Regions from separate parts of the Psychrobacillus sp. FSL K6-2365 genome, predicted to be linked through region 2. Evidence: riboswitches for the same ligand, from Rfam matches in the RefSeq annotation. Region 2 holds a riboswitch; each other region holds the start of a gene.
The links. Region 2 has a riboswitch for S-adenosylmethionine ahead of MKY29_RS08745 (MetQ/NlpA family ABC transporter substrate-binding protein). Riboswitches for the same ligand answer to the same signal wherever they lie in the genome.
Positions count from the first base shown of each region.

Region 1: it holds a riboswitch for S-adenosylmethionine, as region 2 does, so the genes downstream of both, mtnW (2,3-diketo-5-methylthiopentyl-1-phosphate enolase) here and MKY29_RS08745 (MetQ/NlpA family ABC transporter substrate-binding protein) in region 2, are expected to answer to the same signal.
Region 3: it holds a riboswitch for S-adenosylmethionine, as region 2 does, so the genes downstream of both, MKY29_RS03280 (methionine biosynthesis PLP-dependent protein) here and MKY29_RS08745 (MetQ/NlpA family ABC transporter substrate-binding protein) in region 2, are expected to answer to the same signal.

Region 1 is NZ_JBBOOO010000001.1:4,245,287-4,252,900, reverse strand. Features, by position in the region: gene MKY29_RS21570 (amino acid ABC transporter permease) at 1-137, shown strand, start outside; gene MKY29_RS21565 (amino acid ABC transporter ATP-binding protein) at 156-890, shown strand; gene MKY29_RS21560 (hypothetical protein) at 914-1,639, shown strand; gene MKY29_RS21555 (1,2-dihydroxy-3-keto-5-methylthiopentene dioxygenase) at 1,738-2,271, opposite strand; gene MKY29_RS21550 (methylthioribulose 1-phosphate dehydratase) at 2,287-2,901, opposite strand; gene MKY29_RS21545 (2-hydroxy-3-keto-5-methylthiopentenyl-1-phosphate phosphatase) at 2,898-3,563, opposite strand; gene mtnW (2,3-diketo-5-methylthiopentyl-1-phosphate enolase) at 3,565-4,782, opposite strand; SAM riboswitch class I at 4,895-4,999, opposite strand; SAM riboswitch class I at 5,156-5,312, shown strand; gene mtnK (S-methyl-5-thioribose kinase) at 5,388-6,596, shown strand; gene mtnA (S-methyl-5-thioribose-1-phosphate isomerase) at 6,574-7,614, shown strand, end outside.
Region 2 is NZ_JBBOOO010000001.1:1,831,959-1,839,572, reverse strand. Features, by position in the region: gene MKY29_RS08760 (carbon-nitrogen family hydrolase) at 1-674, opposite strand, end outside; gene MKY29_RS08755 (pyridoxal phosphate-dependent aminotransferase) at 760-1,923, shown strand; gene MKY29_RS08750 (PPC domain-containing DNA-binding protein) at 1,958-2,464, opposite strand; SAM riboswitch class I at 2,618-2,733, shown strand; gene MKY29_RS08745 (MetQ/NlpA family ABC transporter substrate-binding protein) at 2,826-3,647, shown strand; gene MKY29_RS08740 (methionine ABC transporter ATP-binding protein) at 3,705-4,730, shown strand; gene MKY29_RS08735 (methionine ABC transporter permease) at 4,723-5,394, shown strand; gene MKY29_RS08730 (enoyl-CoA hydratase/isomerase family protein) at 5,409-6,185, shown strand; gene MKY29_RS08725 (alpha-hydroxy-acid oxidizing protein) at 6,198-7,334, shown strand; gene MKY29_RS08720 (CaiB/BaiF CoA transferase family protein) at 7,362-7,614, shown strand, end outside.
Region 3 is NZ_JBBOOO010000001.1:637,186-644,799, reverse strand. Features, by position in the region: gene MKY29_RS03315 (acyl-CoA dehydrogenase family protein) at 1-56, opposite strand, end outside; gene MKY29_RS03310 (saccharopine dehydrogenase family protein) at 59-1,216, opposite strand; gene MKY29_RS03305 (aldehyde dehydrogenase family protein) at 1,221-2,711, opposite strand; gene MKY29_RS03300 (TIGR00266 family protein) at 2,870-3,676, shown strand; gene MKY29_RS03295 (DUF2798 domain-containing protein) at 3,766-4,281, opposite strand; gene MKY29_RS03290 (TetR/AcrR family transcriptional regulator) at 4,333-4,893, opposite strand; gene MKY29_RS03285 (C4-dicarboxylate ABC transporter) at 5,115-5,315, shown strand; SAM riboswitch class I at 5,401-5,507, shown strand; gene MKY29_RS03280 (methionine biosynthesis PLP-dependent protein) at 5,590-6,714, shown strand; gene metC (cystathionine beta-lyase) at 6,707-7,614, shown strand, end outside.

The sequences.
Region 1 (7,614 bases), 2.4 Mb from region 2:
ATTTCGTCATGACTTTTACAGTAACATTAATATTACGTTATATAGAAAGAAAACTAGATGGACCAGAAAACTATAGCATGATTGGACAACCACCACCGCAACTTATGTTAACAAAAAGTAATACTAATATAGATTAAACGAAGGAGGAGAAATCTATGCAAAATGTCATCGAAGTTCAACATTTAAGTAAATCCTTCGGAAATCATGAGGTTTTAAAAGATATAGATTTTTCAGTGAACAAAGGAGAGGTTGTTTGCATCATTGGTTCCTCTGGATCGGGAAAGTCTACTTTACTTCGTTGTATAAATTTGTTAGAAAAGCCTAGTGGAGGGCAAATCATCTATCATGGAGAGAATATTTTAGATGAAAAACACGATATCCATGCTTACAGAAAAAAGTTAGGAATGGTTTTCCAACAATTTAACTTATTCAACAACCATAACGTGCTGAGCAACTGTATGGTTGGACAAGTAAAAGTGATAAAACGCTCTAAAGAAGATGCCGAAAAAATTGCTTTAAAATACTTAAAAGTAGTTGGAATGGATCAATATGTAAACGCTAAACCTAAGCAATTATCGGGTGGTCAAAAGCAACGTGTTGCCATAGCGAGAGCGCTATCGATGGAACCAGATGTTATGTTATTTGATGAGCCAACTTCCGCACTTGATCCAGAAATGGTTGGAGAGGTGCTTAAGGTGATGAAAGAATTAGCGGGCACAGGACTTACTATGTTAATAGTTACACATGAAATGGAGTTTGCTAAAGAAGTTGCTGATCGAGTTGTTTTTATGGATAAAGGAGTAATTGCTGAGGAAGGAACGCCTGAACAAATCTTTAACAATCCAAAGGAAGATCGAACAAAGGCTTTCTTAAAACGAACATTAAGCTAACAACAGCATGGGGGAATCGATAGGTGAACCTTTTCAATCTGATTAAAAAAGATCAGGAATACTGGCTTGTGGATCAACTAAAAGTATCTTATGTTCCAAACATTGATTACTTAATTGCATTTGATAAAATATTAGCAGAGTGGAAAGAAGAAAAAGTAGCATATTTATCACTATTAATAGATGAAGAGAATGAGGACTGGATCTTCAAGCGTCGGTTTAAAAAAGTGTCTTCTATTGTAGAATACACAAAGACATTGGAAGGACCATTTATAAGTTCTGGTAGCTTTCAAGTACAATCTCTTTCCGATAGTCATATGACTGATTTGGCTTTTGCTACATTGTACGATTCATGTAGGAGTGGTTCAGCTAACAAAAATAATATATTTACTATCAATCAAATAATGGAATCACTTGAAAGTGAAATAGGTGTTAAGTGGCGAGACCATTGCTTTATCTTTTCTCAAAATGCAATGAACTACGGTATTAGTATTCCACATATTGAACAAGGGACTACTGATGAGGGAAGAATGTTTTACTTTGGGGTTGTACCAGAACAACGATGCAAAGGATACGGAACGATATTTCATGCTATTTCATTAGAACTCTTGGAAAATTTTGGTGCGAAGGTATATGTGGGAAGCACAGATACAAATAACAAGCCCATGAGACGTATTTTTGAGGCTAATGGATGTATATTACGAGATATAAAAGGAATTTACCGAATAGACATAAAAAAGTGGAATTCATAAAATGAGTCCACTTTTTTTGTTTTAGAAAGAAATAGCCGCAGAAGCAGTAATTGACTACCTTATCGTTATTCATTTATTCCTAGGGTAAGTAGGTATTTTTATTGTTCTACTACTTCATCTTGGTAAACTGGAACCCATCCCTCTGTTGTTACAAAAATGCGAACAGCAACAACTTTACGATCCTCAGATAATGTGAAGTAGTGTGTAATATTCTCGGGCACAGATATCAAATCACCAGGTGAAAGATGAACTTCAAAGTAGCGTTCATCCTTGCCTTGTATGATGAAGACACCGTGACCACTTACAATATAACGAACTTCATCGTCGGTATGAAGGTGCTTTCGTTCGAAATTTTTTAACAGTTCGTCTAGGTTAGGGTTAGAGTCAGATAGAGAAATAATATCGGCGGACTGGTACCCGCGACGAGTTGAGATGTCGTCTATTTCACTTTTGAAAGCTTTTAGAATCTCTTGCTTTTCATCGTCGTCTAAGTTAAATTTTTCACGAAGGTTTTCTGGTAACTTGTCTATATCCCAATGTTCATAAATTACTTCCTGACTTTCTAAAAATGCTTCTACCTCGTTTTGTGCTTCAATTGTTTCACTTGTTTCTTGGATTTTAATAATAGCCATCAAGAATCTTCCTTTCTATTTTAAGTGTATTTGGTGTAATGCTAATTGATACTGAAATAAAAACTCACAAGCTTCTAGTAATTTTTTTGCCTCAAACCCATCTTTTCCCCAAACAGTTATACCATGGTTACGAATAAGGATTACTCCTTTGTCAGCAGAAATATAAGTTGTAAACACTTCCGCAAGTTTGGGAATATGAGCGTAGTTAGGAATAATTGGTATGGAGAGTATTGCATCTTCTTCCCACATACCAAAAGCTTTAATGAGTTCAATGCCTTGAAAATCTACTGAACCTTTATCACCGTACAACTCAGAGATAACGTTATTTGCAACTGTATGGATGTGAAGACTGCAAGCAGCATTTGTTTCTCGATATATTGCACAATGGAGTAATGTTTCAGCAGATGGTTTTAAAGGAGTATTTTCTACTGGTTTTCCAGTAGCATCAACAAGCAAAAAGTCTTCCGATGTCCTCTTTTTTTTATCTTTACCACTTGCAGTTACTAGAAACTCCAAAGGATTATCACGTACTTTAATAGCGAGGTTTCCACTAGTTCCCATAAACCAATCTCTTGCAGCGAGTTCATCTTTTATGTCCGCAAGTTCATCCCATTTATCTTGTAATGTCATAATTTCACGCCTAACCTAGCGTTCATAATGTCTATCACATCGTGGAAGTTTTCAAAAGGTTCATAGGGAATATTTAATTCCTCACACTTTTCGATTAAGAAATCCCTTGCAATAATGATATCTCCTAATTTTGCCGCTTCTAAATCGGTAATGGAATCCCCAATTACAACACTCATAGCATCTTGGTCAAGAAGTGTACGAATAATAGATGGTTTACAACAACCACATCCTTGGCTAGTACATTGTTCATCACAACTATGTGGAAACTCAATGTGAATTGTATCCTTAGAAAAATCGGATACATTACAATAAACTCCTGCAAATGGCCTGAAAGGTTCTAGTAGTTCATGGACGAAAAAGTCTATACCACCACTTACGATGTAAAGTGGGATGTTATGATTTTTTGTAAAAGATACAAATTCACTAAAACCATCGCGGATGACAGCCTGTTCAAGTACAAAAGAAATAATTTCATCTTTTGATTCAATAGGGAGGAGAGAGAACATCTTTGCTACACCATCTCGTATGGAAATACGTTGACTTAAAATATCCTCTTTAATTGGAGTCCATTCGGGTGGAGCGAATTTTTCCATGATTGCCATAATGTTATCTTGATTGGTTATAGTTCCATCGAAGTCACAAAAAACTACAAGTTTACTCATATTATAACCCCCATAATTCAAGTGCAGTTTTTAACTCACTATGTTGTTTTGCTGCTTGTACTAATGGAATTTCTTCTAAAACAGCTGTTACTGCCTGCCTAAAAGCCAAACCGCCCCCAGTTGCACCGGCTGGATGACCATGTATACCACCTCCAGCATTAATAATGCTATCGATTCCATAGTCATTCATTAAAAGGGGTACGAGACCCGGGTGAATGCCTGCAGATGGAACTGGAAAGCTTTGTTTAACTTTACTGGCTTTTGTTAGTTCTTCACCTAAAGAAAGAGCTATAGACTTTTCTAGTGCAACACTGCCATAAGGAGAAGGGAATAATGAAAAGTCTGCTCCTGCATAACGAGTAAGTTTTCCTAGAACAAGTGATGTTGAAACTCCATAATATGCTGAGGAAGTGAATGCTCCACTATAAGCTGGATGTGCCATAAGTGGCAATTGAATTTCATCGTCTTCTGCTAACATCTGAAGGGCATCTAATCCGTAAGTATGAACATTAAATAAAAGTGCATCTGCCCCAAGTTCTCGGGCTTTTTTGGCCTTATCTTTTAATTCAAATGTACGTCCTGATAAATTTACTGCATATAAAGTACGATGTCCTGTCTCTTCATACACCTGTCTCAATACTTCTCGTCCAGTAGCAATACGTGATTCAAAAGAAGTTAGTGGATTATCAAATAGGATTTCGTCATCTTTTACAAGGTCAACTCCACCATATGCCTGTTGTTTAAGTTGTTCTGCTAAATATTCTATGTCTCTTCCAATGACTCCTTTGAATATGCTCATGATTAGCGGACGTTCATAAACTCCTAATTTTTCTCGAACACCCTTAATGCCAAAGCGTGGTCCGGGGAAATGGGACAAAAGATTCGTATCGAATTCTAAATCTAATAACTTCACTTCACCGTCTAGGGATAGTTTGCCATAGACCGTTGTTAATATTGCTGGAATATCAGTAGAAAAATTTGCAGCAGGGTAGAATATTTTAATTTCTGCTTTTATTTTTTCAGGGTGAAAGGGGTGCTGGATATCCTTGGATTCGGTAACGGATATTACATTTCCTTTATGTTTTTTTAACTGTTCTTGTTCTAACAAAGCTAAGTCAGTCCAAGAACCAATAGTCAATCCAAGTGCAATATCTTCTGCCTTTTTTTCAAAAGAGCCAGATTTTCCATATAGTTGATAGTGCGCAGTGATTCCGCTCATTTTTTCACTCCTAACTAAAATAAATGCGCAAGCGCCTATGTAGCCCAGACTAGCGCTGACCAGATAACATAAAAAACCTCTTCAAATAAGAAGAGGTTAATAGTTTAACAACTTCTTATTTCTCAGCCTTTTGGCTGCAAGAATTAGCACCGTGTTCAAAAATGAATCGGTTGCCGGGTATCATAGGGCTTGTCCCTCCACCTGCTCTAAATAAGAAAAATATTCAGTTGATGTTTAATAAATTATATTGATTATTCCATGCAATAAAACTTCTGTCAACAAGAAAATTAAAAAGTATATATATTCAAAATACTGTTGACATAACTTTTTCTATTATGCTAGGATTCTAATCAAACATCATACTTGTACCGCACTCTTATCAAGAGCAGGCAGAGGGATAATGGCCCGATGACGCCCAGCAACCGACCGTAATACCGTTGTGAGACGGGGCGCTTTATGCGCCGGAATGTAAGATTCCGTAAGGCACGGTGCTAATTCCATCAGAAAGTTTACTTTCTGAGAGATAAGAGGTTCAGAATCTCTTATTCTTGGCCTCTTTCTTTTGGAAAGAGGTTTTTTATTTTGAGAATGAAAGGAAGAATTAAATGGCGGTAGTAGCGACAAAACAATATCAATTATTAACACCAGAATCTGCAATTTCTCTAGCAAGCGAATTATCTTTGTTCCCGAATACAGCTAAATTAACTTGCGAAGAAATTGGTGATGGAAATCTAAATTATGTTTTTCTTATAACAGATCAAACGAGTGGCAGTGGAGTTATTATTAAACAGGCCTTGCCCTATGCAAAAGTAATAGGGGAAAGCTGGCCGCTAACTCTAAAAAGGGCAAAAATTGAAGCTAGTGCCTTAAAAAAACATGGAGAATATGCTGCCGATCTAGTTCCAAAAGTCTATGAAACGGATGAAAATTTAGCTATCACAGTCATGGAAGATTTATCTCATCTCACAATCGTACGTGAAGGATTGATAAAAGGTGAGTCCTACCCTAAATTATCGACAGATATAGGGAACTACCTAGCTCTAACACTTTATCATACTTCTGATTTTGCTCTTCACCCCTTTGAGAAAAAAGCGCTTGTAATAGAATTTTCAAATCCGGAATTGTGTAAGATCACAGAGGATTTAATCTTTACCGATCCTTTTTTTGACCATGAAACAAATGACTTTGAACCTGCATTACAAGTCGAAGTAGAAGCAATCTGGAACAACAAATTATTAAAGCTTGAAGTGGCAAAATTAAAAAGAAGTTTTTTAACCGAAGCGGAAGCCTTGCTGCACGGAGATCTCCATACAGGAAGTGTTTTTGCGAGTGAAGTAGAAACTAAAGTGATCGATCCAGAGTTTGCTTTTTACGGTCCTATTGGTTTTGATATAGGATTGTTTTTAGCAAATTTAATAGTCCAATCTATTACCAGAGAAGGCAAACAACGTGATGTCATACATGGTCATATACGAAACACTTGGACCACTTTTTCTACTAAATTTGCAGGTTTTTTGGAACAGAGTGAATTCGATTCATTTAAAGATATAGAGGGATACAATGCATTTTTGCTAGAAAAAATATTCCATGATTCACTAGGATTCGCAGGCTGTGAGCTTATTCGTAGAACAATTGGACTCGCACATGTGAAAGACTTGGACAATATTGAAAACGAAAAGAAACGAATTTTACTAAAAAAACAAACTCTAAAAACTGGAGAAAGATTAATAGTGAGTCGTCAAGAAATAGACTCAATAGATGCAGTAATTGAGTTGCTAGGAGAAATTATTTATGAGTATTCCATTATCGATTAAGTGGGATGGTAAGCAGTTAGTAGTCTTAGATCAACAGAAACTTCCTCATGAAATTGTCTATATAAAACTTGAAGCACTCAAAGATGTTTACGAGGCGATTATTACCTTGAAAGTTCGTGGTGCCCCTGCCATTGGTATTACGGCAGCATATGGATTAGCTATTGAGGCCCAGGGCTATAAAACAAATTCGATGATAGATTTTCTAGCATTACTAAAAAAAGATGCAACATATTTGGGTGAATCCCGGCCAACTGCTGTCAACTTAGTTTGGGCACTTGACCGTTTGTTGACAATAGTGAGTTTAGTAGATAGTGTTTCGGATGCAAAGCAGATATTAATTGAAGAAGCAATAGTAATTCACAAAGAAGATGAGGAGTCCTGTCGGAATATTGGTGAATTTGGACTTTATTTACTAGGTGATAAAACCAAGGTAATGACCATTTGCAATGCGGGTTCTATTGCCACTGCAAAGTATGGTACTGCTTTAGCTCCGTTTCATCTAGGAAAGGAACTTGGCAAAGAGTTTGAAGTATTCGCATGTGAAACTAGACCTGTCTTTCAGGGGGGCAAGCTGACAGTGTGGGAGCTGCAGCAATCAGGAGTCGATGTGACACTTATAACTGATAGTATGGCTGCACACACAATAAGTGCAAAGGGAATAGAAGCAATTATTGTTGGTGCAGACCGGATAGCAAAAAATGGAGATACAGCAAACAAGATAGGAACTCTTAACTTAGCTATTCTTGCTTTCGTATATGGAATTCCATTTTATGTGGCAGCACCATCCTCTACATTTGATTTATCCATAAATAATGGAGTAGAAATTCCAATAGAAGAAAGGAAGGCAGAGGAGATTACACTTATTAACGGCAAGTCTATTGCTCTATCAAATACAAAAGTTTTCAATCCTGCTTTTGATGTGACACCAGCTAAATATATCACTGCCATTATAACGGAAAAAGGAATTATTTATCCAGATTATTGTGATAATATTTCCGCTCAATTAGCGAAATCAATT
Region 2 (7,614 bases):
GCTCCAACCCAAAGAACCTCGCCCCATGGTGCGATTACCATCGAATTTCCGTTAAATGAATTGTTAGGATCTTCTCCGACCCGGTTTACTGCAACGATGAAACATTGATTTTCAATCGCCCGAGCTTGTAATAATATTTTCCAATGATCAACTCTAGTAGCCGGCCATTGAGCAGGTACAAAAATAATTTTCGCTCCTGCCAATGAATGGGCACGGAACCACTCTGGAAAACGCAAATCATAACAGATAACGCCACCCATTTCGACATCATTCAGCGTGAAGATATTTTTGCTTGTTCCTGCCTCTAAGTATAGATGCTCATCCATTAATTTAAACAAATGCGCTTTATCATATTCAGCAATCAGCTCTCCAATATTATTTACTACGTACATCGTATTAAAGAAATGATTGTTTTTTTTTGTTGAAACGGAGCCTCCAATAATATGAATATGTAACTCACTAGCTAACCGAGTTAGGAGATTTTTAGTTTCTTCTCCGTTTATATCAGCTGTTACTTCAAGGTTTGTTAAGTCATAACCAGTATTCCACATTTCAGGCAGTACGACGATTTCTGCATTTAACATCGCTGCTTTCCGAATCTTTTCTTCTACTTTTCTAAAATTTTCTTTTGGGTTACCAAAAGCTATATTTAATTGGACACATGCAATTCTCATTTTTGACACCCCTATAGACATAATAATAAAAAGGTTATAAGATTTGACTAACAAATGCAACTTATTAGAAAACGAGGTTACGAACATGGAATTTTCAAACCGTTTAAAAAATCTACCTTCACAGTTTTTTGCTACACTAGTAAAAAAAGTTGGAGACGCAGTTTTAGAAGGTAGAGATGTGATTAATCTTGGACAAGGTAATCCTGATCAGCCTACTCCTGAGCATATTGTACAAGCACTGCAGGAAGCGGCAGCCAATCCATTAAACCACAAGTATAGTCCATTTCGTGGAACTGGAGAATTTAAAAAAGCGGCAGCCAATTTCTATAAACGAGAATATAATGTTGACATTGACCCTGAAACTGAAGTAGCGATATTATTTGGCACTAAAATTGGCTTAGTAGAGCTCCCGTTGGCACTGATGAATGAAAATGATTTAATGCTACTTCCTGACCCAGGCTATCCTGATTATTTATCTGGGGTAGGACTTGCTAATGTAGCGTTTGACACGATGCCATTACTCAAGGAAAATAATTTCCTTCCTGATTACAGTTCCTTAACAGAGGAGCAAAAACAAAAAGCTAAACTTATGTACTTAAATTATCCAAATAACCCCACTGGCGCTATCGCTAATTTAGACTTTTTCCAAGAAACTGTTTCGTTGGCAAAAGAAAAGGACATTGCCATTGTCCATGATTTTGCATATGGTGGAATAGGTTTTGATGGAGAGAAGCCAATTAGTTTCTTACAAGCTGATGGTGCAAAAGACGTAGGTATTGAAATGTACACATTGTCCAAAACGTATAATATGGCTGGCTGGAGAGTTGGTTTTGCTGTTGGGAACGCTAAAATTATTGAAGCTATAAATATAATTCAAGACCACTTATTTGTTAGTCTCTTCCCTGCCGTACAGGATGCTGCAACGGTTGCACTCAATAATAGTCAAGAATGTGTAAAGGAATTAGTGGATTTATATGAGAGCAGACGAAATGCTCTTATTGAATCTTGTAACAGTATTGGTTGGCAGGTGAATGCACCAAAAGGTTCCTTTTTCGCATGGTTACCTGTTCCCGATAATTTTACAAGTGAAGCTTTTGCTGATTTACTTTTGAACGAAGCCGATGTAGCAGTTGCTGCTGGTAATGGGTTTGGTGGATACGGCGAAGGGTATGTTCGCGTGGGTTTATTAGTGGATGAAGTTCGATTAAGAGAAGCAATTACACGCATTGGAAAGCTTAATTTATTTTAAAAAAGTGCAGCCCATTAATATAGGGCTGCAATTTTCATTTATGTAGATGATTAGGTTTTTCTTTATTCGTTTCTACAGGATAAAACTGATTAGCTCCTGTTTCTTCGTCAAACTGTCTCTTAAACTCCATATCAACAGTTTCTGCCAACACTAGGTCTACTGTAATAACAGGATTTTCACCTTTAATAAAATGACCACCAAAAATATTGCCATTTTGGTCACATATTGTACCGTGGAAATGCGTTTCAAATTGATCATCTCTTTGGCATACAACTCCTGTACCCTGCAAGAACTCAATTGGCCCCTCTTTCACAACAAGATTATTGTATCCTACACCTATAGGGGAATCTTCATTTGGTACTAAATACACAAATCCACATCTTTGAAAACTACCAAAACAACTAAGAATTGTAGCGGATTGAATTCCATTTACTTTACACAATTCCTCTATCCCTTCCAGCAGATCAGTTCCATAAACTAAACGTGCGCTCACTATCTTCCCTAGCTGCCCTACAGCATAATTTGCTCTAATTTTTGACAACGCTTACACACTCCCTATGTATAATTATTTATTGTTATTAAACATAAACTAATTCGAATGATATATGCAACTATAAAAAAAGTCTGTTGACTTTAATAATTTGATGTAGTAAATTATATTTTATGAACTGTTGGAAAACTTAATAGCTGATATCTCTTATCAAGAGTAGCTGAGGGACTGGCCCTATGAAGCTCGGCAACCATCCATATATTTTTTGTATATGGAAAGGTGCTAAATCCTGCAAAACATTTTGTTTTGATAGATAAGAGAGGACAAACGTATGTATGCGCCTCTCTTTCTACTGGAAGAGAGGCTTTTATATTTATACAACGTTCTTAATAATTATTCGGAGGAATGACAAATGAAAAAGATTGGTTTTTTATTATCAACGGTATTATTAACTGGAACTCTTGCAGCTTGTGGGTCTGACGCTGCGTCAGAAGCTAAAGCAATCAATGAAGACAAAATAGTAGTAGGAGTAACTGCCGGACCACATGAACAAATTGTAGAAGTAGCTGCAGAAGTGGCAGCTAAAGATGGTTTAGAAGTAGAACTTAAAGTATTCTCTGATTATATTCTACCTAACACTGCATTATCAGAAGGTGATTTAGATGCGAATAGCTATCAACACGAACCTTTCCTAGACACGTTTAACGAGGATCACAGTACTGACTTAGTACCAGTAGGAAAAACAATTTTAAATCCAATGGGTGTATATTCAGAAAAATATAAGTCAATTGATGATCTACCAGACGGTGCAACTTTTGGTTTGCCAAATGATCCAACGAATGGCGCGCGTGCACTATACATTTTAGAAGAACATGGCTACATCAAAATTAAAGAAGACAAAAGAGAAACAGCTAGTATTTATGACATTGAAGAAAATCCAAAAAACCTGGAATTTATTGAACTAGAAGCTGCTCAAATACCAAAACAATTAAGTGAAGTAGATGCAGCTGCCATTAATACGAACTTTGCACTTGAAGCAGGAATTAGCCCAAAAGAGGACTCTATATTATTAGAATCTTCTAACTCACCTTATGTAAACTTTGTGGTTGTTCGTGCGGAAAATAAAGATGATCCAACGATTCAAAAATTTGTAAAAGCATATCAATCGGAAGAAGTACGAAAGTTTATCGAAGAAGAGTTTAAAGGTTCTGTATTAGCTAGCTGGGACGAATAATGGACTTGAAAACGTTACCGACTTCGGTAGCGTTTTCTTTAGAAAGGAAGATAGTAAATGATTGAGTTAGAAAATGTATCGAAAGAATTTAAAAGCAAGAGTGGAATAGTAAAGGCAGTAAACCAAGTAAATATTCAGGTAAATAAAGGAGAAATTCATGGAGTCATTGGATATAGCGGTGCTGGTAAAAGTACACTGATTCGATGCGTAAATTTACTCGAACAGCCAACGGAAGGCAAAGTTTTTATTAACGGTGTTGAACTTACTTCCCTTCCCCTCCCTAAATTGCGTGAAACCCGCAATAAAATTGGCATGATATTTCAAGGATTTAATCTATTAAAAACAGCAACTGTTTATGATAATATCGCCATTCCACTTAAGCTACTTGGATATAATAAAGCGCAAGTAAAAAAACGAGTGGATCAATATTTAGAAATAGTTGGATTAACTGACAAGCATACAAACTATCCAAACCAGTTATCTGGTGGCCAAAAGCAGCGTGTTGCAATTGCCCGTGCACTAGCGCAGGAACCCGAAGTATTGCTTAGTGATGAAGCAACAAGCGCACTGGACCCAGAAACTACTGATTCCATATTAGATTTGCTTCTAAAGATAAATCGAGAATTAGGTATTACTATACTTTTAATCACGCATGAAATGAATGTCATTCAAAAAATTTGTGATCATGTATATGTCATGGAAAATGGAGAAATTGTTGAACAAAATACAGCTATTAATCTATTTACTAACCCTACACACCCTACAACTAAAAAGTTTTTAAATACAATAAGTCAGCGTAATTTATCCACTTCTTTAATTTCTCAGTTAAATGTTACGGGTGCAGTCACTCGCTTAACATTTGTCGGAGAAAGCACTGGAAAACCTTTATTAGCTGAAGTAAGTCAAAAATTTAATGTCCAACCGAACATATTAACTGCCAATATTATCGAACTTAAAAATGGCATTGTCGGAAATATAGTGGTCCATTTAATTGGCGACAAGGACCAGGTTAGAAATGCTATACACTATTTAGATTCTCAAGGTGTAGCAACGGAAGAACTGGAGGGACAGTCTCATGAGTAGAATCGATCAATTTATAGAACAATGGCTACCGATTATTGGTGAGTCTGTTGTACAAACATTTCAAATGGTGGGTATCTCCCTATTTTTCTCTGTATTAATCGGGATTCCATTAGGTATTTTAATCGTCCTGACTAGACCTGGCCAGGCATTAGAAAACAAATTTATATATCAAATTACTAATTTAATCATAAATATTGTACGTTCTGTTCCCTTTATCATTTTACTATTTTTCATAATTCCTTTTACAAGATTAATAGTTGGAACAACTATTGGAGTTCAAGGCGTTATCGTGCCATTAGTAATTTATACAGCACCATATATTGCTAGACTAATGGAATCTGCTCTTTTGGAAGTGGAAAATGGTGTCATTGAGGCTTATACCGCTATGGGTATTAGTACACGCGCAATCATTTGGAATGTCTTACTTCGAGAAGCTCGACCTTCTATCGTTTTAGGATTAACCATTTCAACGGTCAGCTTAATCGGTGCTACAGCAATGGCAGGTATGGTTGGTGCAGGTGGTTTAGGTGACTTGGCATATCGTTTCGGACATTTACGTTATGAAGTTGATGTAATGTATGCAACAGTAGTAATTTTAATCATCCTAGTACAAAGTATTCAATCTATCGGAAATCGTATTGCAGCAAATATTAAAAAAGACTAGCAGGAGGCGAACTTATGACGAATCTTTTATATGTGGAACGAAGTGGATCAATCGCAACACTTGTATTTAACCGAGTGGATAAGAAAAACTCATTCTCCCTTGCTATGTTCAAAAAGCTCGGTGAAACATTAAATGATTTAGAGAATGATCAGCAAGTTAAATTGTTAATCCTTAAAGGTGCAGATGAAACTGCTTTCTCCTCTGGTGCAGATATAACAGAGTTTCTAGAAAATCGCTTTTCTGCCCAAAAAGCAAAGGATTATAATGATGCAACACTTGAATCAATTGAAAAATTATATCGTTTCCCCAAACCTACTATTGCCCTTATTAAGACATTAGCAATTGGGGGTGGATTAGAACTTGCTAATTCCTGTGACTTCCGATTCGCATCTTCTGGTAGTAAGCTTGGTATAACCGCTGCAAACATCGGCATTATTTATAACCTTGTAAGTACAAAACGATTAGTTAACCTTATCGGAATTACAAAAACAAAGGAATTATTGTATACTGCAAAACTAATCACAGCAGAAGAAGGAAAAGAAATTGGCTTAGTTGACTATATTTATCCGATGGAAGAGATAGAGGAAAAGTGTCATGAGTTCGCTCATCAAATTATCCATAAGTCTTCCGTTGCAAATAACGGTATTAAACAAGTAATTCAAGCAATTATTGATGGTGATAATGAAGAAACAAAACAAATTGAAGAACTTATCTTAGATTCTTTCAGCTCCGATGACTATAAAGAAGGCATCCAAGCATTCTTAGAAAAAAGAAAACCAAATTTTACATAAGAGGTGTTTCATATGTCCACGAATGATCTATTATTAAAAAATATTGGAGCAAACTCCCATTATCCTATTAACTTTGCAGAATTAGAAGAAGGAGCAAAACAAATATTAGAACCCGGTCCATTCGGATACATTCGTTCCTCTGCTGGTGGTGAAGAAACATATAAAAAAAATACAGAATCTTTTTTTAAGTATTCTATCATCCCACGTTTTTTAACGGATGTATCTACTTTAAATACAGAAGTGACGATTCTAGGCCATACATATCCCCACCCCCTTCTCATTGCTCCCGTCGGGGTGAATAAAATTGCACATGAAGATGGCGAATTAGCGGTATCTAAAGCTGCAGCAAAATTCGGATTTTCTTATATTCAAAGTACGGTATCCAGCTATTCTATTGAAGAAATTGCAGCCGAAACAAAAGGTAGTTCTAAATGGTTCCAATTATATTGGTCTTCTCAAAATAAAGAAGTTTCCTTTAGTATGGTAAAAAGAGCAGAAGCAGCGGGCTATGAAGCAATTGTAATAACAATAGATACTACGATGCTTGGCTGGCGAGAGGAAGATATTCGCAATCAATACTCTCCATTGAAACGCGGATTCGGACAAGGAAATTATGCATCAGATCCAGTATTCATGGCTTCACTTAGCGATCATTCTCAAGAGACTATCGTAAATAATATTCTAGAAAATATCTACCACCCTACTTTAAATTGGATGAATATTTCTGAGTTACGCGAGCATACAACTCTACCAATCCTAATAAAAGGAATACTTCACCCAGAGGACGCTAAACTTGCTGTTGAAAAAGGGATGGATGGAATAATCGTCTCGAATCATGGAGGACGCCAATTAGATGGTGTTATTGCTAGCATTGATGCCCTACCAGAAGTCATCCGAGTAGTAAACGGGAGAATTCCTGTTTTATTTGATAGTGGAATTAGAAGAGGATCAGATGCAGTAAAAGCTTTAGCACTTGGAGCCACTGCAGTCTGTATTGGTCGCCCCGTCATATGGGGATTAGCTACTGGGGGCCAAATCGGTGTGGAACGTGTATTAGAGAACTTCCTACAGGAGTTTAGAGTTTCGATTTCGTTAAGTGGTGCTCGTAATTTAGAGGAAGTTAAAAATCTTCAGCTATTAAAAGATTAACGGAAAATATAAGGTGGTAGATATACGATGGAACAAGCATTAAAAGGTATGAAGGTACTTGATTTATCGCAGGTTCTCGCTGGACCCTATTGCACAATGGTTTTAGCGGATATGGGTGCTGAAGTTATTAAAGTGGAAAAATTTCCAAGTGGTGACGACACTAGAAGTATGGGACCATATATAAACGAAGAAAGCTATATGTATATGATGGTAAATCGTAACAAACGCGGGATATGTATTAATTTAAAAACAAAACAAGGACTAGAAGTATTATATAGAC
Region 3 (7,614 bases), 1.2 Mb from region 2:
AATTGACGAACCGTTTTGCGCAACAGCACTTGTTCTTCTGAGAAGTCAAAGTTCATATTTACTCACCTCTAGTAATGGATTCTCTTATTTCTACGCCTCTTGCTGCCATTTCTCGGATATATAATTCTCCAGGAACGATTAGCTCAGGAGGATATACTCCTCGATTTTTAACAACTCCATTTCCAATCATTTGTGCAACAACTGAAATAGTATTGGCTGTTGCTCGAGCCATTGCGGTTTCACCTGAAAGGGAATCTTTTTTAGTCGCCATTTCGTACGTGAAATTGGTAAGGGTTCCATCTTTTAAACCTTCAACAATTACTCGCAGCAATACTGCATCCTCTTTATCCCCAAGTAATAACTGTGGGGTTAGGACTTCCTTCAATACATCTCGTGCTCTTACCATATTGCCGTTTACATTGACGACTGTTTTTTTGTTCGTTAACCCTAAATCTACTAGCAGTTTGAATTTGTCTGCATGCCCCTTGTATCGAATTGTCTTATATTCAAGCGTATCTACATTCGGAAATGATTTTGCTAAAGTTGAAGTGCCACCAGCTGTATGGAATGCCTCTAGTTCACCATAGTCCTCAAAGGTAATCGGTTCTACTTCTGTAAGAGATGGAACTTCCTGAAGTTTTCCTTCTCTTATAACGTGTGAAGCATCTGTATAATGATCGAAAACTCCTTCCAATGAGAAGACGATATTGTAGCCAAAGATACCCTCAGGTTCAACTGGAATTCCTCCGACATACAATCGAATAGTATTTACCTCATCGAGTTTGGAAGCACCATATCCAGCCAAAATATTGATCATTCCTGGAGCAACACCTAAATCAGGTATTAGCGTAATTCCTTTTGCTTTTGCCTTTTCATGAAGTATTAAGACGTTATCTGTCGCCCCTCCAATATGCCCACCTAAATCGATAGAATGTACCCCTACTTCTACAGCAAGCTTAGCTATTTTTTCATTGAACGTATAAAATAATGCGTTTATTACTACATCCGCTTCCTTCATTATTTTTCGTATACTATCGTCCTCGTTTGCATCAAGTCTTAATACTTCAATTTTGGAATTTTGCAATCTTTCCTTAAACATTTTTGCCTGTCCCACATCTAAATCACATAATAAAACCTTTTCCACATTCGGGCTTAATACTAAATCACGAGCTGCTTCCTTTCCCATTAACCCTGCACCTAATACAGCAACTATCATGTAATCATCCCCCTATTACTTGAGTGTCTATTTGTGCACGCTGTAATTTCCCACTGTAATCTATATATATGCTCTTCCATTCTGTATACACATCTAATGCTGCTACCCCTGAGTCCCGATGGCCATTCCCAGTCCCTTTTGTTCCTCCAAAAGGCAAGTGGATTTCTGCTCCAGTTGTTCCTGCGTTAACGTAAACTATCCCAGTATCCAAATCACGCTGTGCATGGAATACTTTATTGACATCTCTTGAATAGATGGAGCTGGATAGTCCAAACTTCACTCCATTATTTACTTTAATTGCTTCCTCTAGTGAATTCACTTCTATCAAGGAAACTACTGGACCAAATATTTCCTCCTGCGCTATTCGCATATTCGGTGTCACGTTAGTAAAAAGAGTAGGAGCATAATAATTCCCCTTTGCTAGCTCTGCCTCATTTAAAATTGTTCCTCCCGTTAAGAGAGTCGCCCCTTCCTCTTGTCCTATTTTTGTATAGGAATGGATTTTCTCCAGAGCATTTTTATTAATAACTGGGCCGATTTTGACCGTTTCATCTAATCCATCGCCAATCGTTAGTTTTTCCATTTGTTTGAGAAGCATTTTCTCTAAGTCTTCTCTTACATCTTTATGCACAATAACTCTGCTACATGCCGTACATCTTTGTCCTGCAGTTCCAAAGGCACTCCATAAAATACCTTCCACTGCTAATGAAAGATCTGCATCCTCCATGACGATTACTGCATTTTTCCCACCCATTTCGAGGGAAACTTTTTTTAGGTGACGACCACCGAGCTCAGCGACTTTACTCCCCGTTTCTGTAGAACCAGTAAATGAAATAACTTTCACTTCCGGATGCTCAATCATTGCAGTACCTACTTGAGAACCTGATCCAAAAACAACATTAGCAACTCCAGGTGGTAAACCAGCTTCCTCAAAGATTTTAGCCATTTCATATGCCATCATAGGAGTTTCCGTTGCCGGTTTCCAAATGAATGCATTTCCAGCAACAATAGCAGGGAATGATTTCCAAGTAGCAATGGCAACCGGAAAGTTCCAAGGAGTAATGAGTCCCACTACCCCAATAGGTGCTCGGACACTCATCGCAAACTTGTCTGCAAGTTCAGATGGAGTAGTCTCACCAAACAAACGACGACCTTCTCCAGCCATATATAATGCCATATCAATACCTTCTTGTACTTCTCCACGTCCCTCTTCAATCACTTTTCCCATTTCTTTTGTTAATACTTGAGCTAGATGCTCTTTCTTTTCTTTCATTATTCTACCAATCTCATATAAATAATCTGCACGTTTCGGCGCAGGAACGAGTGCCCATTTTTTTTGAGCTTTCACTGCGGCTTCCACTGCAATATTCACATCTTCCATTGTAGATAGCTTAACCTCTGCAAGTTGTTCCCCATTCGCAGGATTAAACACTGGGGTATACTCCGTTCTACCAACATCCTGCCATTTCCCATCAATAAAATTTGTTAACTTCATTCTATTCCCTCTTTTCACTTTAAAATGTAAACGTTTCCATTAATAATACATTCGATAATTATTTGTAAATACCTTTAATAATTTTGAATTTTTAGAATGAAACTTTTTACCTTTCATATCGTATAATTGGGTAATAACAATTTGGGAGGAGCAAGATTATGAATAACCATGAAATAGACTACAAACTATATGGAGACGATATGCAATTTGTAGAAATTGAATTGGATCCAAAAGAAACTGTTGTTGCAGAAGCAGGCAGCTTAATGATGATGGAAGACGGTATTTCAATGGAAACTATTTTCGGCGATGGCTCATCAGGATCGGGTGGTAGCAGTGGCGGACTTATGGGTAAATTAATGGGTGCAGGTAAACGTATGCTTACTGGAGAGAGTTTATTCATGACAACATTCACCAATACTGGTAGTGGCAAAAAACATGTCTACTTCGCATCACCTTACCCTGGAAAGATTATTCCTATGGACTTAAGCCAATACCGCGGAAAAATTATTTGTCAAAAGGATGCATTTCTAGCAGCAGCTAAAGGGGTTACGATTGGCATTGAATTTCAACGTAAGCTAGGTGCAGGTTTCTTTGGTGGTGAAGGTTTCATTATGCAAAAACTTGAGGGTGATGGCCTAGCTTTCGTGCATGCAGGGGGAACTATTCATAGAAAATCACTACAGCAAGGAGAGGTTTTACGAGTAGATACTGGATGTCTCGTAGCAATGACTGCGGATGTAGATTACAATATCGAAATGGTCAAGGGAGTTAAAACAGCCTTATTTGGTGGAGAAGGATTATTCTTCGCTACCCTTCGTGGTCCTGGTACCGTTTGGATCCAATCACTTCCATTTAGCAGATTAGCTAGTAAAGTATTTGCTGCTGCCCCTCAAACACCAGGTGGTGGTTCAAAAGGTGAAGGCAGTATAGCAGGAGGATTATTTGACCTACTGGGTGGAAAATAGAAACAGACATTGAACAATGTCTGCTGATGTTTTAGTTATAGTGAAAAGAAAAAACGCTTAGACAAAATATGTCTGAGCGTTTTTGTTAGTTATTTTGTACTTACAACAGCTTCTGCTTGAGCTTTGCCATCCTGAGATTCATGTAATTTTACCATTGCAAAACGGGCAATAGGTTGAATTACTAAGCTTTCTGCAATAAGTACGATTGCGAAGTTACGCGGCCAATTCGTTAACCAGTTGCTGAAGATTTCCATTCTAAAGCCATTTCCTACAATATCACCAATAAGTGTCATAGCTGCAGACATCCCTAATACGGTAAAAAGAATTCGGAATAAAATTTTGGAGTTGAAGCTATCCGTAGGCTTAGTGAATTTTTTAACTAAAGCTTCTGCAATACGCCCAAAAATAGTTGGTTCAATGATCATAACAATAACCCAAATAATCGGTAGCGCTTTTAAGATGGTTAAAGCAACTTCTCCGTTAAATTCTCCAAAAGAGAGAATGATATTTAAGGAGGTCATGAATATAACCGTAAGTGTTGAGATAATTGTGCCGAATAATAGGCCTTCCTTTGCATTTCTTGGTAGTCTGTTTTCTTGATGCATTTTTTTCTTCCTCTCAAAGTTTAGTAAAGACCTTCGCTTTAAATTCCATTTTTATAGCTTCTCCAACAAGTTCGGTAATAGTTCTGCAATTGTTTTTAAAGGATTCGTAGATTGTTTCGTTAAACAAAGCATCATGGCCCCTTCAATCGAAGCAGTCAACAATAACGATACAGAGGCAGCTGTTTCATCCGAAAAGCCATCGGATAATAGCTTAGCACAGTAGATGCGTTCAATATTTTCATATAACTCACTGCACGCTTTGCGAACTGGTTCACTCATTGTTGCCATTTCACTAACAATACTGCTAAATGTATAGCCAGTAATAGTACCTCTTTTTTCAAAGCTATTTATTAAAGTATCAATCGTTGAAATTATGGCGTCCTTAGTTGTAAGATGCTTACTAAAAATAGCTTCAATATCTGTGGTTATGTCTTCTTTTAGAGCGTGTAAACAAGTTATCAAGAGTTCTTCTTTGCCATCTGGAAAGTGGTGGTAAAGGGCACCCTTTGAAACATTACTAGCTTTTAAAATTTCATTGAGTCCTACAGTTTTGTAACCTTTTTCCTGAAAAAGAATTGTAGCAGTTTCAATCAAGAGTGATTTAGTATCCATAGCTATTTTTCCTCCTAACATACCAACGGGTCTGTTTGTAATTATAACAAATTTTAAGCTACATTCTAATATTTTGTCTATTTAATAAAAGACCAGCATAATGGCCTATCTCTGCAATGAATCTGCAGATTGTTTATGCCCCTCCTCTATACCCTTCATATAATATGTAAAGGGACTTTTCTTCTTGGTGTTCCTACATTATAGGATGGGAGGTGTGGATGTTGGATTCTTCTACAGGATTATGGGTTGGTTTGTTAGGTATAGTCTTAGGGGTACTTGGTTTCTTTTATGCTCCCCTTTGGCTAGGTGCAGGTGCAGTTCTATTAGGGCTCGTAGCTTTAGCTTATTCTCACAAGTTAGTTGTGGGATGGATATCTTTAATACTCGGAGTAATTGTTTTAATACTGACATTTATGTCATAACTTGAAACAAAAAAACGTATTGTATTAATAGCCACTAAGTGTTAAGATTATTTAAATTTAAAATTTTGATAATTTCATATATTTTTTCTTATCCAGAGAGACGGAGGGATTGGCCCTTAGATGTCTCAGCAACCAGCCACGCTTAGGTATGGTGCTAATTCCAATAGACGTATGACGTCTTGAAGATAAGAAGACAAACTTCGATATTTACTTGAGGGTTCTCTTCTTATTAGAGAATCCTCTTTTTTATTTTAATTGTAAAGGATGAATACTTATGACAAAAAACAGTATTGATACACAGTTAGTTCAATTGGGAAATCATAGTGATGAAAAAACCGGGGCGGTAAATCCCCCTATTTATCTCTCCACAGCTTACAAACACAATGGGATTGGGCAGTCTACAGGATACGACTACACACGAACTAAGAACCCGACACGAGCTATTTTAGAGGAAGGAATTGCAAAATTAGAAGGTGGAGATGCTGGCTTTGCCTGTAGTTCTGGTATGGCTGCAATACAATTGGTTTTATCCCTTTTTCGGTCAGGAGATGAGTTAATTGCTCCTGATGATTTGTATGGTGGTACATACCGATTATTCAACCAGTACGCAGATTCATATAATATCCGTACTACTTATACAAAATTTGAATCAGCTGAAGAAGTAAAAGCATTAATAACAGAAAATACAAAAGCCTTATTTATCGAAACACCCACTAACCCTTTAATGCAGAAAATCGACATACAGCTATTTGCGGATATAGCAGAAGAGCATAATCTATTGTTAATCGTAGACAATACATTCTTAACCCCTTATTTACAGCGACCTATTGAATTGGGTGCCCATATTGTCATCCATAGTGGCACAAAATATATTGGGGGACATAACGATGTACTTGCAGGATTGGTGGTAACAAAAGGTACTGATCTAAGTGAACAACTGCAAGTCAACCATAATGCTGCAGGCGCTGTCCTTTCTCCTTTCGATTCTTGGTTGTTAATAAGAGGATTAAAAACACTTCATCTACGTATGAAGCAGCATGATTTAAATGCAAAAAGAATTACTGAATTTTTAAAGAAGGAATCTGCTGTTAAGGATGTGTTATATCCAGGAGTTGGCGGAATGTTATCCTTCCGTTTACAAAAAAGCGAATGGGTGGCTCCTTTCCTAAAGAATTTGAGACTGATTGTATTTGCTGAAAGTCTTGGTGGTGTAGAGAGCTTTATCACGTATCCTACTACACAAACACATGCCGATATACCTGAAGAGGAACGGAATGCACGAGGAGTTGATAATAGTCTCCTTCGTTTTTCGGTTGGGATTGAAGAAGTAGAAGATTTAATCGCAGATTTAAAACAAGTATTAAATACATTAGAAAGCGAGGTCATAATTAATGAGTGATTACAAAGAGTCGTTGGAGACTAGTATAATTGTTGCCTCTACACGCGGAGATTCGGAGATAAAAACTGGATCTGTAAATGTTCCTATCTATTTATCCTCCACTTTCCATCAAGAAAGCTTTGATGATTTTGGACCTTATGACTATAGTCGATCGGGAAATCCTACAAGAGACGCACTCGAAAAAACGATTGCTGAATTAGAGGGGGGGACTAGAGGATTGGCATTTGCATCAGGAATTGCGGCAATTTCTTCTGCATTTATGCTTTTGTCTTCAGGCGATCATATCGTTATTACAGAAGACGTATACGGTGGAACCTTTCGTTTTGTTACAGAAGTATTGCCTCGTTTTGGTATTGAGCACAGTTTTGCAGATTTTACGAATGTGGAAGCAATTGCAAGTGCAATGCAATCAAATACAAAACTGATTTACATCGAGACCCCTTCGAATCCATGCTTAGGTATTACTGATATTACCGCTGTCGTGGAGCTTGCAAAATCCAATGCTTGTTTAACCTTCTTAGACAATACATTTATGACACCGTTATATCAGCGTCCATTAGATTTAGGAATTGATATCGTCTTACATAGTGCAACAAAATTTTTATCTGGGCATAGCGATATTATTGCAGGACTTGCGGTTATAAAAGACGAGGAGTTAGGTAAGCGTTTAGCATTTATCCAAAACTCATTTGGTGCTATTTTAGGTGCGCAAGATTCATTTTCTCTCATTCAAGGTATCAAAACATTAAATGTCCGTTTTGAAAAATCCGCTCAGTCTGCCCAAAAAATTGCAAACTATCTAAATCGGCATGATTTGGTGGAGAATGTCTTTTTCCCTGGACTTTCCACTCATCCAGGATACGAAACGCATAACAAGCAATCGAGTAGTGCTGGTGCTGT